DNA from 3 places in the Oceanobacillus sp. B139/18 genome. Region 3 is predicted to be linked to each of the others. Evidence: riboswitches for the same ligand, from Rfam matches in the RefSeq annotation. Region 3 holds a riboswitch; each other region holds the start of a gene.
The links. A riboswitch is a leader RNA that binds a small molecule or an ion and turns the genes downstream of it on or off. The one in region 3 is predicted to bind S-adenosylmethionine.
Positions count from the first base shown of each region.

Region 1 (5,169 bases), on a different contig from region 3:
ATCCCGTCTATTCCGGCTTTTATTGCTTGTTTTGCATCTTCAGGATGAAGGATGCCTTTTAGAAAAATTGGCAGCTTCGTACGTTGACGTAATGCCGTTATATTGTCCCAATGAAGGGATGGGTGATGAAGGTTTTCAATAATTGATTCAACTTCATCCTGTCCATCCTTTAAGCCTTCTTGAAATGCAGGATCCTGGACATAGTTTGCTTTTCCATACCCTTTTTTCAATGGGGAGTACTGATGCCTCATATCATCTTCACGCCACCCGAGAATCATAGTATCCACGGTGACCACTATCGCTTCATATCCGGCTTTTTCTGCGCGTTCTGCCATACTGTAGGAAATAGCATCATTATTGGACCAGTATAATTGAAACCATTTTGGTCCATGAGGAACAGCTTCCGAGACTTCTTCGATAGATCTTGCTGTAACAGTGCTTTGAATGTATGGAATATTCATCGAAGCCGCAACATTTGCAATGGCAAAGTCAGGTTCTTCATGAACCATTTTTAAATGTCCTATCGGAGCGACCATTAATGGGGAAGCATATTCTTTTCCTAAAATACGTATAGATGTGTCCACTTCGGAGACATTACGTAAAAACCTGGGAATAATCGAATATTTCTCAAAGGCTTCTCTGTTTTTTCTTAACGTTTCTTCCCCGCCGGCACCAGAGCGGATGTGGCCAAATACTTCTGCCGGCAGGGCATGCTTTGCTGCAGCTTCAAGCTGTGCAGTGCCAATTGGAAAGGAATCTTGTATGGTTATATGCTCTAAGAAAGAGCTTTTCTTGGATGAGGTTGTCATATTTTTTCCTCCAATTAATCTTTTTTCAATCGTTCGGCGAGTCGGTTTCCAAGAGACTGAAGACCTTGAACGATAATAACGAGCATAATAACCGTAACGTACATGACGTCTGTTTCATAACGCAAGTGTCCAAATCGGTAAGCTAAGTCACCCAGGCCTCCAGCGCCGACTAATCCGGCCATAGCAGTTGCCCCGATAAGGCTGATTGTTGCGATGGTTAATGCAAGAACAATGGCTGGTCTCGCTTCACGCAGCATCACATTCCAAATAATTTGATGTGTCTTTACTCCCATCGCTCGATATGCTTCGATAACACCTTGGTTGACCTCTAACAGGGAGGATTCAATCAGTCTGGCGATATAAGGAGCTGCATTGACAACGAGCGGCACAATAACTCCTTTTACACCAATGGTTACACCTACAATCAATTTGGTGAAAGGAAGCATAAAGAATAAAAGAATAATAAATGGAATGGACCGGATGACGTTAATCAGCAGGTTTAAAGACTGATAAACAAACTTATTTTGCAAGGGTTGTCCCGGACGTGTCAAAACTAATAGAATAGCTAAAATAACGCCGATAATAACAGCGAAAAACAAAGAGATTAAAACCATTTGAAGAGTTTCTATTATGGCATCATAAAACTCTGAACCCCATTGATCAATAAATGCCTGCATGTTAATTCACCCCCAATTCTTCTACTTCTACGCCTTGTTCTTTTAAGAAGGAGAGAGAATGTTCTACTTGATGCTCACTGCCAATCAAATGAACGACAAGGTTGCCGACAATGCCATTTTTTAATTCGATAATATTGGCAGTCAGAATATTCGGCTCTACATAAAATTGCTGTGTTACCTTAGACAACAGCGGCTGACCTGTATTTTCACCAAGGAAGGTTAAACGAATTACTTTGCCTTCTAAATTCAATTCATCAATTAAACGATCCGATAATTTTCGTTGTGAAATGGTATTTAAGAACTTTTTAGTCGTCGGCTGTTTAGGTTTTGTAAATAGTTCTATCGTCGAACCTTGTTCAATGAGGTTTCCGTTTTCAATAACATAGACATAATCGCATATTTTTTGGATAACGTTCATTTCGTGCGTGATTAATAGTATTGTGATCCCAAGCTCTGCATTAATTTTTAATAATAGTTCGAGAATGGAATTTGTCGTTTCTGGGTCGAGTGCGCTGGTTGCCTCATCGCTCAGGAGGACCTGTGGCTCCTGTGACAGCGCCCTGGCAATAGCGACACGCTGCTTTTGACCGCCGGAAAGCTGGGAAGGATAAGCATCTTTTTTCTCAGATAAATCGACAATATCTAAGTATTTCATGACTCTTTCCTTAACCTCTGCCTTCGGTACGCCGAGTAATTTTAATGGAATCGCAATGTTATCATAGACACTGGCAGTCCTTAATAAATTAAAATGCTGAAAAATCATGCCGACCTTTTGTCTTGTTTGCCGGAGCTTTTCTTTTGACAGCTTCGTTAAGTCGGTTCCATCAATCCAAACCTTTCCTTTCGAAGGAGACTCCAGTAAATTGACACAGCGAATTAATGTACTTTTTCCTGCACCGCTGTAGCCGATTACGCCATGGATTTCTCCTTTATTGACAGAAATCGACACATCGTCCAGTGCAGTAACATCCTTTCCTTTTTTGGAGGGGAAAACTTTTGTGACATTCTCTAATTTGATCATCTGCTGTTTTTCCTGCCTTTCTATCATTATGCTGCAGTTGATAGGTAATATTGTTTGCAGCTGTCTTGTCAGAATCGATACAATTTCTAAAAAAGAGCCTCTCTAGGGTAAGAGAGGCTCGAAAATGTAATCTTATTTTCTGCTCTCATCTTTCAAGACGGGTGTCTTGCTGGAATTAGCACCTTTTTAAGGTTGCCGAGCTTCAACGGGCCAGTCCCTCAGCTGCTCTGGATAAGAGGTGTGGTAGCAATTGAATTGTATTCTTTAAAAGTATCTTATTTTACAAGTTTCGTCAATATTTATTTTTGAAACAGCTGCAGTTTCTCAATACGTCGAATAGCTTCACGAATACGATCCTCTTCTACGAGTAATCCGACGCGTATATAACCTTCTCCATTCTTTCCGAAACCATTCCCGGCTGCAACGGCTACATCCGCCTCTTGTAATAAATAATCAGCAAATGTTTCACTTGTAAATGCCGCTGGTACAGGGAGCCAGGCAAAGAAAGAGCCTTTCGGTGCAGTGACTTCCCAGCCGATACGTCTGCATTCTTCTATGAGAACATCTCTGCGCTGTTCATAGCGTTCCACAAGCGAGGTGACACAGCTTTGGTCCCCTAATAATGCTTCCGCAGCTGCCTTTTGAATAGCTGGGAAAAGACTGACAAATAAATGGTCCTGCAGAATATTAATCGCTTCGATCATATCTTTGTTGCCAGCAGCAAAACCGACTCGCCAGCCGGCCATATTATAGGTTTTGGAAAGGGTGTACAGCTCAACGCCGACATCTTTCGCTCCTTTTGTCTGTAGGAAGCTTATTGGCTGATAGCCGTCGAAACCGATGGCTCCATAAGCGAAATCATGAACAACACCGATATCATTTTCCTTCGCTAACGCAACGGTATCTTCAAAAAATTCTTTCGTTGCGACACCTCCGGTCGGGTTGTTTGGATAGTTGAGATATAATAGCTTGGCAAGTTTCTTTTGTTCCGGCGTCAGGGCAGCATAATCTGGTAAAAAATTGTTTTCCTCTAATAATGGAAACGTGTCATAAGTAACGTCTGCTAATGAAACACTGGACAAATAATCTGGATATCCAGGGTCTGGCAAGAGCATTAATTCGCCTTCATCCATAACAGCTAAAGGGAGTTCTACCAAGCCAATTTTACTTCCGAACAAAATAGCAATTTCTGAAGCAGGATCTAAATCGACATTATATTCTCTTTTATAAAACTGTGCTGCAGCCCCTTTTAATTCATCGGTACCGCGGAAAGGGGAATATTTATGGGCAGCCGGATTTTCGGCGCTTTCCTGAAGTGTACGGATAATATGCGGCGGTGTCGGCTGATCCGGGTTGCCTTGTCCGAGATTGATAATATCTCTTCCTTCTTCCAGGGCTGCAGCGACTTTGCCGGCAAGGGATGCAAAAAATTGAGCAGGAAGCTTTTCTACACGACGGGATAACTTCATCATCTATCGACCTCTTTATACTAGTTTGTGAATTTTATAATTACATCTAATAGTATAAGTTTGCAGTGCGATTGTCTATAAAAAATATGAGAAAACAGCAAAACAAGGCAGGATGGGAATTTTTTCCGTGTCTCTTATTCATCCCTTTTTCCGTTGCATTTCATATGTGAAAGTAGTAAGATAGAAATCGTGTCAAATTATGTTAAATAATTAGATAATTCCAAGAATTATTTGGTTTGGAGGTAGGAGGAATAAAAATGAATACCAAACTGCGTATAGGAAATTATTTAGCAATTGCATTTATGTTATTTGCTTTATTTTTTGGAGCGGGGAACCTGATTTTCCCGGCACAGCTCGGACAATTATCAGGAGATAATATTACCCCGGCTACGATTGGCTTTTTAATCACTGGAGTAGGGTTGCCTTTTCTGGGTATTATGGCAATGGGCTTCTCTGGAAAAAATAATCTGCAGGAGCTTGCCAGCCGTGTCCATCCTGTTTATGGTCTTGGGTTTACGGCGTTACTTTACTTAACAATCGGACCATTCTTTGCAGCTCCAAGAACAGGAACAGTGGCTTATGAGGTTGGTATTGGTCCATATGTAAGCGAAGGATCTCAATCAACGGTTCTCTTGATTTTTACCGGAGTCTTTTTCTTAATTGCCCTGCTTGTCTCGTTATTTCCATCTAAAATTGTTGATAATATTGGGAAATTTTTAGCGCCAGTGTTGGTTGTTTTACTGCTTGTTTTATTGGCAGTTGCCCTCTTTAATCCGATGGGGACGATTCAGGCTCCAGAGGAAGCATACCAGACTTCCGCCTTTTTTATCGGATTTTTAGAAGGTTATAATACGATGGATGCTTTGGCAGCACTGGTATTTGGGATTATTATTATTAATGTTATCAAAGGGTTTGGAATTACAGATAATAATCAAATTCTCTCTGCGGTGACGAAGATAGGCTTAACTTCGACAGCACTGCTGGTTATCATCTATGTAGGAATCTCTTACCTGGGTGCAACAAGTGTGACAGAATTAGGTGTATTGGAAAATGGAGGGCCTGTGTTAAGCGGTGCTGCAGCGTATTACTTCGGTACATTTGGAACGATTTTGCTGGCTGCTATTATTATATTAGCTTGTTTGACCACTGCTATTGGTCTGATTACAGCAAATGCAGAGTATTTCCATACCTTG
Region 1 is NZ_JBVFXI010000016.1:3,129-8,297, reverse strand. It holds gene ACZSMY_RS22740 (alpha-hydroxy-acid oxidizing protein) at 1-809, opposite strand, end outside; gene ACZSMY_RS22735 (methionine ABC transporter permease) at 824-1,492, opposite strand; gene ACZSMY_RS22730 (methionine ABC transporter ATP-binding protein) at 1,488-2,507, opposite strand; SAM riboswitch class I at 2,650-2,745, opposite strand; gene ACZSMY_RS22725 (aminotransferase class I/II-fold pyridoxal phosphate-dependent enzyme) at 2,807-3,976, opposite strand; gene brnQ (branched-chain amino acid transport system II carrier protein) at 4,234-5,169, shown strand, end outside.
Region 1: it holds a riboswitch for S-adenosylmethionine, as region 3 does, so the genes downstream of both, ACZSMY_RS22730 (methionine ABC transporter ATP-binding protein) here and ACZSMY_RS03200 (methionine biosynthesis PLP-dependent protein) in region 3, are expected to answer to the same signal.

Region 2 (5,169 bases), 480 kb from region 3:
TCGACCGTCAAAGCAGGAAGCTGGGGACAGCGGACGGTGGAGAAAATTTTACGTATTCAAGAGACGGCTGAGAGGCTGGAGGTGCCCATGGTTTATCTGGTAGACTCTGCCGGTGCCCGAATTACAGATCAAATAGATATGTTCCCGGGAAGAAGAGGAGCGGGACGTATTTTCTATAATCAAATTAAGCTGTCAGGAAGAGTGCCGCAAATCTGCTTATTGTTTGGTCCATCCGCTGCCGGCGGTGCCTATATTCCGGCCTTTTGTGATATTGTTGTCATGGTTGATGGGAACGCATCGATGTATTTAGGTTCACCGCGAATGGCTGAAAAGGTCATTGGCGAAAAGGTTTCTTTAGAGGAAATGGGCGGAGCAAAGATGCACTGTACAACCTCAGGAGTAGGCGATGTTTTAGTAGATACCGAAGAAGAAGCGATTCAATTTGCACAGAAGTACTTAACGTATTTTCCTGCTAATTTTCGTGAGAAGCCAAAAAAAGCAGCATCTGTAGAACCAAAAAGCTTTGATAAGCCAATCAGCGAAATTATTCCAGAAAATCAAAATGCTGCTTTTGATATGTATGAACTGATTGACCGTACAATTGATGAAGGCAGTTTTTGTGAAATAAAAAAGCGGTTTGCTCCAGAATTAATTACTGGGCTGGCCCGTATCAACGGTCAAAGTATAGGAATCATTGCTAATCAGCCACGTGTAAAAGGAGGCGTTCTTTTTACGGATTCAGCAGATAAAGCAACAAAATTTATCCAATTATGTGATGCGTTTGAAATTCCGCTGCTGTTCTTAACGGATGTACCAGGATTTATGATTGGAACAAGAGTGGAGAAGCAGGGAATTATTCGCCATGGAGCCAAAATGCTGTTTGCAATGAGTGAGGTAACGGTACCTAAAATTTCTGTTATTGTCCGAAAGGCTTATGGAGCTGGTCTATACGCGATGTCAGGGCCGGCTTTCGATCCGGATTGCTGTTTAGCCTTTCCAAATGCACAGATTGCTGTTATGGGACCGGAAGCAGCAGTGAATGCAGTAGAAGCAAATAAAATCGCTCAGCTTCCAGAAGAAGAAAGGGAGGCATATATCGCAGAAAAGCAGGCCGCCTATAAAGAGAACATTGATATTTACCGCTTAGCTTCCGAAATGATTATTGATGATATCATTGATCCAGATCATCTTCGGAACGAGCTGACAAGACGTTTCACCATTTATCAGAATAAGAAAAAGCAATTTACCGAGAGAAAACATGGGGTTTACCCAGTGTAAACAAATAATGGAAACGCTTAGGCTAGAATGTGGTCTAAGCGTTTTTACTGAAAACAAAAAAACATTAATTCACCATAATTGTATTATGTAAACTAAATGATGAATTTTAAGGACACGATGAAAAAAGCTGCTCAATCGATTTAGCATCGTACTCTATAGCAGGAAAATATAATTACATGTGATAAAACAACCAGTCGCCGCTTACAGCAAAAAGATATCTGCTAATATTATCAATAGATTTTGATCAAGAAACGCTTCATTAAATTAAAATTTCCACTTGACATATTTTTTAGAATTCGATAACATATGAAGAAATCTTAAAAAACTAAATAATGTAATTCCTTATCAAGAGCCGGGGGAGGAACTGGTCCTATAATCCCGCAGCAACCATTACTGGAAACGCAGTAAAATGGTGCTAATTCCAGCAAGTTTTCACTTGAGAGATAAGGCAGTGTGTAAAGAAACCCTCTTCTCCTGGAAAAGGGGTTTTTTCATTTTTAAACAAGGGTAGGGAGGGAATAATTTCAAAGGGGCAAGCATGGCTTAAAACCGAGTAATTAGATAGGTAAAGTTTAATTATTATGGTGGCTGTAAGAAAATTAACGAGATGGATTTACAATTTGTATGATTTTATCGCAGCACAAATCAGTGGGCAAAGGAAACAGACCAGGTTCACGATGTCCTAGGACTGAAACTGGGACTGGGACTGCGATTACTCGTCCCATCGAAGAGCTTTTGCGATTAACCGTCCTATTATAAAGAGTTGTGCGTCGAAAAACCTTCACTAATTGAAGTTTCACTGTATGACAAACCAAAATTTTAAATGTATGAGGAGAGATTTCATTGACTAAAACAGATAGTTTATATCAAAAATCTTATTTTAACCGGATAACAGAATTAAAAGAATATGCACCGGAAGCGTTTCAAACTTTTTTTGCTTTTAACGATAAAGCATTAGCTGAGGGTGAATTATCAGTTAAATTAAAGGAATTAATTGCGGTAGCCGTAGCGCACATTACGGGGTGCCCGTACTGCATTGATTTACATGTGGGGAATGCTAAAAAAAATAACGCTGATAAAGAGGAAGTAACAGAGGCCATTTTTGTTGCAACAGCTCTAAAGGCTGGTTCAGCGGTTGCTCATGGTGTGAATGCGCTAAATGCGTTTGATGAAGAGGAAAAAGACGAGCTGTACAAAGCATCCTATTTTAATAGATTAACCGAATTTGGTGACATTGATGCGGATACATTCAAGGCATTTGCTGCTTTTGATCATAAATCTATCAAAGCAGGCAAATTGACCGAAAAGGAGAAAGAGCTTATCGCGGTGGCATCAGCACATACCACAGGCTGCCCGTATTGCATTGATCTGCATACGAAAAACGCCAAAAAAACAGGATCCAGCCTAGAGGAAATATCAGAAGCGATTTTTGTGGCAGCAGCTTTAAAAGCCGGGTCCGCAGTGGCACATAGTGTGAATGCCTTAAATGCTTTCGATGAATCTTAAGTAATCAGCAATTCAGAAGTAAGGGCCGATACCAAAATCAATGGCTGACTGCATCAAATGAGAGATAGTCAATTATAGATTTTGGTGAAGCGGTCAAGATGAAAATTTATGAGAAAAGGAGCTTATCGAAACGATGACAAAACAAATTCACCTGAATGGATTTATTCAAAATTCACCTTCCCCTCACTCGACAGGATTATGGAAGCATGAAAAGGACGAGGGGACAAAACATAATGACCTGTCATATTGGATAGAAACAGCAAAAATCCTGGAACGCGGTAAATTTGATGCCATGTTTATTGCTGATGTGCTTGGAACCTACAGTGTATATGAAAATAGTCATGAAGCAGCTGTCCGGCATGCTGTACAGCTTCCGGCTCATGATCCATTGATTCCGATTTCTGCTATGGCGGCTGTCACTGAAAATCTCGGCTTTGCGCCAACAATTTCTGCTACATATGCACAACCATACGCACTCGCAAGGCAGCTATCTACACTGGATCATTTAACGAATGGAAGAGTTGCCTGGAATGTGGTGACTTCTTATTTAGAAAGCGAGGCAGTCAATCTTGGCCTTTCCAGCCGTCTTCCTAAGGAACAGCGCTATGACCGTGCAGATGAATTTCTCGAAGTCGTTTATAAACTTTGGGAACACAGCTGGGATGACAATGCTGTTGTTCATGATGGCGCAAAGGATACATTTGCACAGCCGGATAAGGTTCGTTTGATTAATCATGAAGGTGAATTTTTCAATGTACCTGGTCCGCATTTGGTTGAACCTTCTCCGCAGCGTACGCCTGTTTTATTCCAAGCAGGAGCTTCACCAAAAGGAAGAGATTTTGCAGCGAAACATGCAGAGGCGGTTTTTACTAAAAATCATTCCTTGGATGCGTTAAAGGCCTATGTTGCAGATATTCGGAAACGAACAGAGGAACAGGGCAGAAATCGGCAAGATATATTTGTTTTTCCTATGATTTTGCCAATCATTGGGTCAACGGAAGAAGAAGCGCTGGCAAAGTATGAAGATTTAACAGACCACGTCAGCTACGAAGGAACTGCGTCTCTCCTTTCCGGCCATACAGGAATCGATTTTTCAAAATATAATCCGGATCAGTATATTGAAGATATACAGACAGAAGCAGTACAGGGAAATCTGGATATGTATACAAAAGATCCTAATAAGAAATGGACACTGCGGGAAGCTGTTAAAAATCATGGACTCGGCAATGGTACGGTGAAATTTATCGGAACACCTGAACAAATTGCAGATCGAATGGAAGAATGGGCATTTGAAGGTGACGTGGATGGTTTCAATATCGCGCAGACCTATTCTCCGGATACATTTCGGGAATTTGTGGATTTAGTTGTTCCTGAATTGCAAAAACGCGGCATTTACCGGACTGAATATGAAGGGAAGACGCTTAGAGAAAATATGTTTGGAAATGGAACACCCCATTTACCCGATAATCATCCTGCGCGAAAGCTTGGCAGCTTTCAGCCGAGATAACGGAGAAGTACATTTCCTGTTTTACTCGTATGTGCAAGGAGGTCAGAGATGAGTACAATTATGCTTTATACATGGATCGGTTTTGCAATATTTCTAGCTGTCATGCTGATCCTTGGTTACATAAGTGCTAAAAAAACGAAAAACATCAGTGATTTCGCTACAGGCGGCGGAAGTCTGGGACCCTATGTACTGGGCCTGTCCTTTGCTGCTACTTATCTAAGTGCAGCAACTTTTCTGGGTTACCCGGGATGGACTCATGACTGGGGATTGTCTAACCTCTGGCTGTTTTTGGCGATGATCGGCGGCGGGCCAATAGGAGTGCTGATGGTAGCTAAAAAAGTAAGAAAGCTGAATACAAAACAAAAGTCCCTTTCCCTGCCGGATTGGCTTGGTGACTTCTATAATAGTGATATTTTAAGAGTGGGAACTGGGCTGATTTTACTTTTTAACATTTTTTATATAGCAGCTCAGTTTGTAGCAGGAGCAAGAATTTTTGAATACCTTTTGGGGATGTCTTATACAAGCGGATTGATATTTATCGCAGTCATTGTTGTTCTGTATGTTTATGCCGGAGGAGCATTTGCTGATATTTATACAGATGCTGTCCAAGCGGTTATGATGGCAATTGCAGGCTTAGCTATATTTATTTCCGGAATTATTATTTTCTGGGAAGGAAGTGTTACAGCAACCTTCACTGGCATTACAGATAATCTCAGCGTGCAGAATGGGAATTTAGTAAGCGTATTTAACCCTGATTCGCTCCATTTCTATTCGTTTGGAGCAATATCTGGCGCGATTATTATTCAGTGGGCCTTTGCTTCTGCACCGCATTTATTCAATAAAGTGCTTGGCTTAAAGCATGAAAGAGACCTGGGAAA
Region 2 is NZ_JBVFXI010000001.1:1,141,273-1,146,441, reverse strand. It holds gene ACZSMY_RS05600 (acyl-CoA carboxylase subunit beta) at 1-1,278, shown strand, start outside; SAM riboswitch class I at 1,618-1,728, shown strand; gene ACZSMY_RS05595 (carboxymuconolactone decarboxylase family protein) at 2,116-2,784, shown strand; gene ACZSMY_RS05590 (LLM class flavin-dependent oxidoreductase) at 2,918-4,291, shown strand; gene ACZSMY_RS05585 (sodium:solute symporter family protein) at 4,340-5,169, shown strand, end outside.
Region 2: it holds a riboswitch for S-adenosylmethionine, as region 3 does, so the genes downstream of both, ACZSMY_RS05595 (carboxymuconolactone decarboxylase family protein) here and ACZSMY_RS03200 (methionine biosynthesis PLP-dependent protein) in region 3, are expected to answer to the same signal.

Region 3 (5,169 bases):
AAGAATTAGAAGATGAACTGGTTGCGATAATGGCGGAGATAGAAGAATGGTGTTGACCTTTGTCATTTGTTTTTTGGGGGGGTTCATTATTTGATTTAAGCTGTTATTAAACAGAAGTTTAAGGGCGTATTGTGGAATCGTGAAGCCGGGGAAGCATATTTATAGAGCGAAGGAATAATAGCAGCAAGCTTTATTTCGATGAATTAAGCTTCATTTCATGTTTTTTTTATGACCTTACCATAGTTTTACCACATTTCCATGCTAAAGTGAAACTAAGATAGAAAAAATGGAATGAAGAAGCAGAAATGTTTTACTTTCATTTCATCATAATCACTTTGAATCTTGTAATGAATATGTCAAATAATAAGGAGAATGAATATGACAGTGCATATTTACGGAGTATCTTGCTCATCTACAAGAAAAGCGAGACAATGGTTTCGCAAAAATGGAATTGCTTATAAGGAACGAAATATTTTACATCAACCATTGACAATTGACGAACTAAAGAATATTTTACAAATGACTGTGGAAGGCACGGATGAGATACTTTCAACCCGTTCTAAAATTTTTAAAGAATTGAATTTGAATGTAGAGGATTTGTCTCTGCAAACTTTATTGAAATTAATTCACAAATACCCAAGACTGCTGAAAAGTCCAATTTTGGTGGATGAAAAAAGATTCCAAGTTGGGTACCATGAGGAAGATATTCGTCAATTCTTACCTCGTAAAACGAGACAGCTGCAATGGTTACAATGGAAAGTGGATTTAGGTTTAATAAAAGGGTAACGAACCTTAAATGAACCTTAAATTATGGAAGCATACGATGAAATGGCTGTATGCTTCCATATGTTGAATGTTGAGCAAATTAAATAATATGTAAGGAAGAATATAATTTCATCTTTACTCTAAAAAAGAGGCAGCTTTAAAATGAGCTGCCTCTTTTTTGGGGTATTGTTTTAAATTTTACTGACAACCTGCAGCGCCTGCTCAATATCTGCTATTAAATCCTCCGCATCTTCAATTCCTACAGAGAAACGAAGAAGGTCATCACCGATTCCTCTGTTATCTCTTTCTTCCTCCGGCATATCGGCATGTGTTTGTGTTGTAGGATAGGTAATAAAGCTTTCTACACCGCCCAGACTTTCGGCAAATACAATTAAGTTGAGGTTAGCTAAGAAAGAACGCACCTGGTCGGCATCTTCTAAACAAAATGAAAGCATGCCGCCTTTATTTGGATAATAAACCTGTCCAATTGACGAGTGGTCTCGCAGGTAAGCAGCAATTTCTTGTGCGTTTTCCTCGTGACGCTGCATACGCAATGCAAGTGTTTTTAACCCGCGGACAAGCAGCCAGCTGTCTGAAGCAGATAATGTTGCTCCTGACGCATTATGCATTTCAAATAATTTTTCGGAAAGGTCAGGACTTTTGGTTACGACCAGACCGGCTAAAACATCATTATGGCCGCCGATATATTTTGTCGCACTATGCACTACAATATCCGCACCAAGCGTAATTGGCTGCTGGAGATAAGGTGTTAAAAATGTATTATCAACAATAAGCAGCAGGTTATGCTTTTTAGCCAGCTCCGCATACTTTTCAATATCCACCTCCTGAAGTAACGGGTTCGTCGGTGTTTCTAAAAAGATAGCCTTTGTATTTTCGTTAATACATCGTTCTGTTTCCGTGATATTTTGACAGACATCATAGGTCACGGAAATATTATAAGCTTTTTCAAAATGATTAAAAATACGGTAAGTTCCTCCGTAGATATCTTTTGTCGCGATAAGGTGATCGCCCATACGAAACAGGGAGGAGAGAACTAATTGAATAGCTGCCATTCCTGAGCTGCAGGCGAAAGCAGCATCTCCTTCTTCCAGCTTTGCGAAACCTTCCTCTAAAACAGATCTGGTCGGATTCTTGGTACGCGTATAATCATAACCTGTGGAATGGCCAATTCCCTGGTGCTGATAAGCTGTTGACATGTAAATAGGCGGATTTATAGCCCCTGTCCGTTCGTCCGTTTTATTACCTAACTGTACTAATGCTGTTTCTATTTTTCTCATTTTCCTTCAGCCTCCTCAATCCAGAAACATGAATTCGCTTATCTTTCGCGAATATGCTGTTTTCTTATGATTTTCCCATGTGAAATCAATAAAAAACCCTTCTTATTCCAGAGATGAGATAAGAAGGGTATGATATCGTGATGATACATATCTTATCTTTAAAGGGGAGTTCCCTTCTGGAATTAGCACCTTGCTAGAAGCAGCTGGTTGCTGAGACATCGTCGGGCCAGTCCCTCCGTCTCTCTGGATAAGAATTGGAATTTTATTAAATTATAATTACGTTAACTTTACAAGAGCGAGGAAAAAAAATCAAGTCTTGATTTTTTTAAAAATGAAAAAGCCGGCAACACTGGCTTAGAGGCTGTGTATAGAAAGAAGAAGCTTGAAAAAAACGAAAAGTATTTGAAAAGGACTCCGATGACGATTACAATGGTAGTGTAGTGAACGTATTGTTGAATGGTTATAAAATGGACAATTACTCTGAATGAGTTGGATATGTCTGATAATAAAAAGGGTGAAATAATAAATATCCGAATGAAACTATTTAAAAAGGAAGAAGATATATGCGCAAAAAAAAGCTATTATGGGTAAACATTTCTATGTTAGCAGGTTGTATTATCATCATTGGCATGGGGATTTATAAGGATAACCGCTCTGTAGAATATTCAATGGAAGTGAGTACAGAAGACGGAACTGGACAAACTGGAGAAAGCGTAGAGATTTTTACAACCTCCTGGAATAATCGGTTATTAGGAGACAATGAACAAATTTATCAAACAGCTAATTTAGATTATCGCAACATACTTCAGCAGGAAGACAATGAAATAGAAGTGCAGGAAGAGCGTACTGTGACTCAAGGTACCGAAACAGAGGAAGAAACATACACAAATCCAGAAACAGAGGTGCAGGAAGAAGATTATATAGCTTCTGAGGAAGCATCATCTAATCAAATAACAAATGATGAGCCAGCTGACAGTGAACAAAGCAGTAACGCTTCAAATAAGGAAAACGCAGCTGGTGAAAATAATGAGAATACAGAAAGCCGAGAATCAGAATCGAATAATACGCAACGTTCCACAGCTTCTGTACATCAGAATCAATCTGAAAAAAATAGCCGCTTTTCTGATTCCAATAATTCTGGAGCTGAAACTGAGGCGCCCGGCACAAATGACAGGAATGAAGAGAATTCAGAGAAAGAAGATTCAAAAGATAAATCGGATCAACCGCCGAAACAGCCGGAAGAGGAAGAAAATGGCAACGATGATAATGCAAACAACAAGGAACCCGATTCTGAAGATGTAGAGAGTGAAGAGCCGGAATCAGAGGAAGGAAATCCTGAAGAAGAAGAAAATAATGGAGAGCATGAGACTGAAGAAGAGGGAGAAAACTCAGACTCAGAAACAGATAAAGGTTCTGAAGAGCACAAAGGTTCTGAGGTCGATACTGCATCCATCTATGCTGATTAAATTACGAAAGAAAGCAGCTGTTTCATAATTAAATTAATAAGGTAAAATAAAACTGCGAATTTGCTGTAGCCTGGCGAATTTGCAGTTTTTTAATATTAAAATCTCAACTTTCGCACCTATTAATAAGCATATATATCATGCGGGTTCTTTGATAAAACAAGTTTCGCTAAGTTTTCTAAAGAAATTATAATGAAAATTAGCCTAATCCCGCAAAATTTGATATTATAATAGATGCAGTGACTATTAAACGTGATAGTTCGAAATTACATTACATTTTATTTGTGGAAGATAGAAAGGATGGAAGATGAATTATGAGTAAACCAAAAGTAGTCGTTCTTGGTGCAGGCTATGCTGGATTAGTTGCAACAAGACGTTTAACTCAACAGCTGTCTCCTGAAGAAGCTGAGATTGTGTTAATCAACAAACATAATTACCATTATGAAAGTACATGGTTACATGAAGTAGCAGCGGGTACGATTACCCCGAATCAGGCACGTTTTATGCTAACAGATGTAGTTAACCCTAAGCGTGTACGTTTAATTTACGATACCGTTACGGAAGTGAAGCGTGAGGAAAAACGCGTTGTTCTTGAAAACAGCGAAGTGGCTTATGACTATCTTGTATTTGCACTTGGATTTGTATCCAACTCATTTGGCATTCCGGGTATGGAAGAGAATGCTTATGCAATCACAGATATTGATTCCAGCCGATTAATTGCAGAGCACATTGAATATCAGTTTGCTCAGTATTCTTCAAGCGAAGAAAAACGTGACGAGCAGCTTACCATCGTTGTCGGCGGCGGCGGATTCACAGGGATTGAATTTGTTGGTGAGCTTGCAGACAAAGTACCTGAGCTATGTAAAAAATACGATATCGATCGCAGCAAAGCAAAAATTATTAACGTAGAGGCAATGCCATCTATTTTACCTATGTTTGATGAAGATTTAGTTTCTTACGGAAAACAGTCCTTAGAAAATCGTGGCGTAGAATTCCGTATTGGTACTGCCATCAAAGAATGTACAGAAGACGGATTTGTTGTCGGCGAAGATAACGAATTAATCAAAGCTGGTACAGTTGTATGGACAGGCGGCGTAATGGGTAACCCGGTATTGGCTGAATCCGGATTTGAATTATTCAAAGGAAAAGTAAATGTTGGATTAGATTTACGTCCAGAAGGAGAAGAAAATATCTTTATCCTTGGAGACTGCTCATGGACAATGGATCCGGAAACTGGAAAACCATTCCCTCCAACTGGTCAGCTGGCTGTACAAGAAGGCGCGAAAGCAGCAGATAACATTGTTGCATTGATTCGTGATGAAGTGATTACTGACTTTGTTTTCTCTAACAAAGGAACAGTTGCATCTCTTGGCTTATCTGATGGTATCGGAAACGTGCTTGATGGTAAAAAACTAAGCGGTAAAGCAGCGGCAGCAATGAAAAAAGTTGTTGATGACCGTTCTCTATTCTTAGTCGGCGGTGCTAAAACATTACTTAAAAAAGGTAAATTCCGTCCATTCTAATAACCAAATAACATTCGAATTGAAGTTGTATTTGATAAATTACTCCACAGGAGGTAAGCGATATGAAGAATTTATTATGTTACGTTCTACTTGCTCTGACAGCCCTGGTAGGCTACCGTG
Region 3 is NZ_JBVFXI010000001.1:662,288-667,456, forward strand. It holds gene dacB (D-alanyl-D-alanine carboxypeptidase/D-alanyl-D-alanine endopeptidase) at 1-56, shown strand, start outside; gene spx (transcriptional regulator Spx) at 379-786, shown strand; gene ACZSMY_RS03200 (methionine biosynthesis PLP-dependent protein) at 957-2,063, opposite strand; SAM riboswitch class I at 2,213-2,317, opposite strand; gene ACZSMY_RS03205 (hypothetical protein) at 2,627-3,529, shown strand; gene ACZSMY_RS03210 (NAD(P)/FAD-dependent oxidoreductase) at 3,841-5,049, shown strand.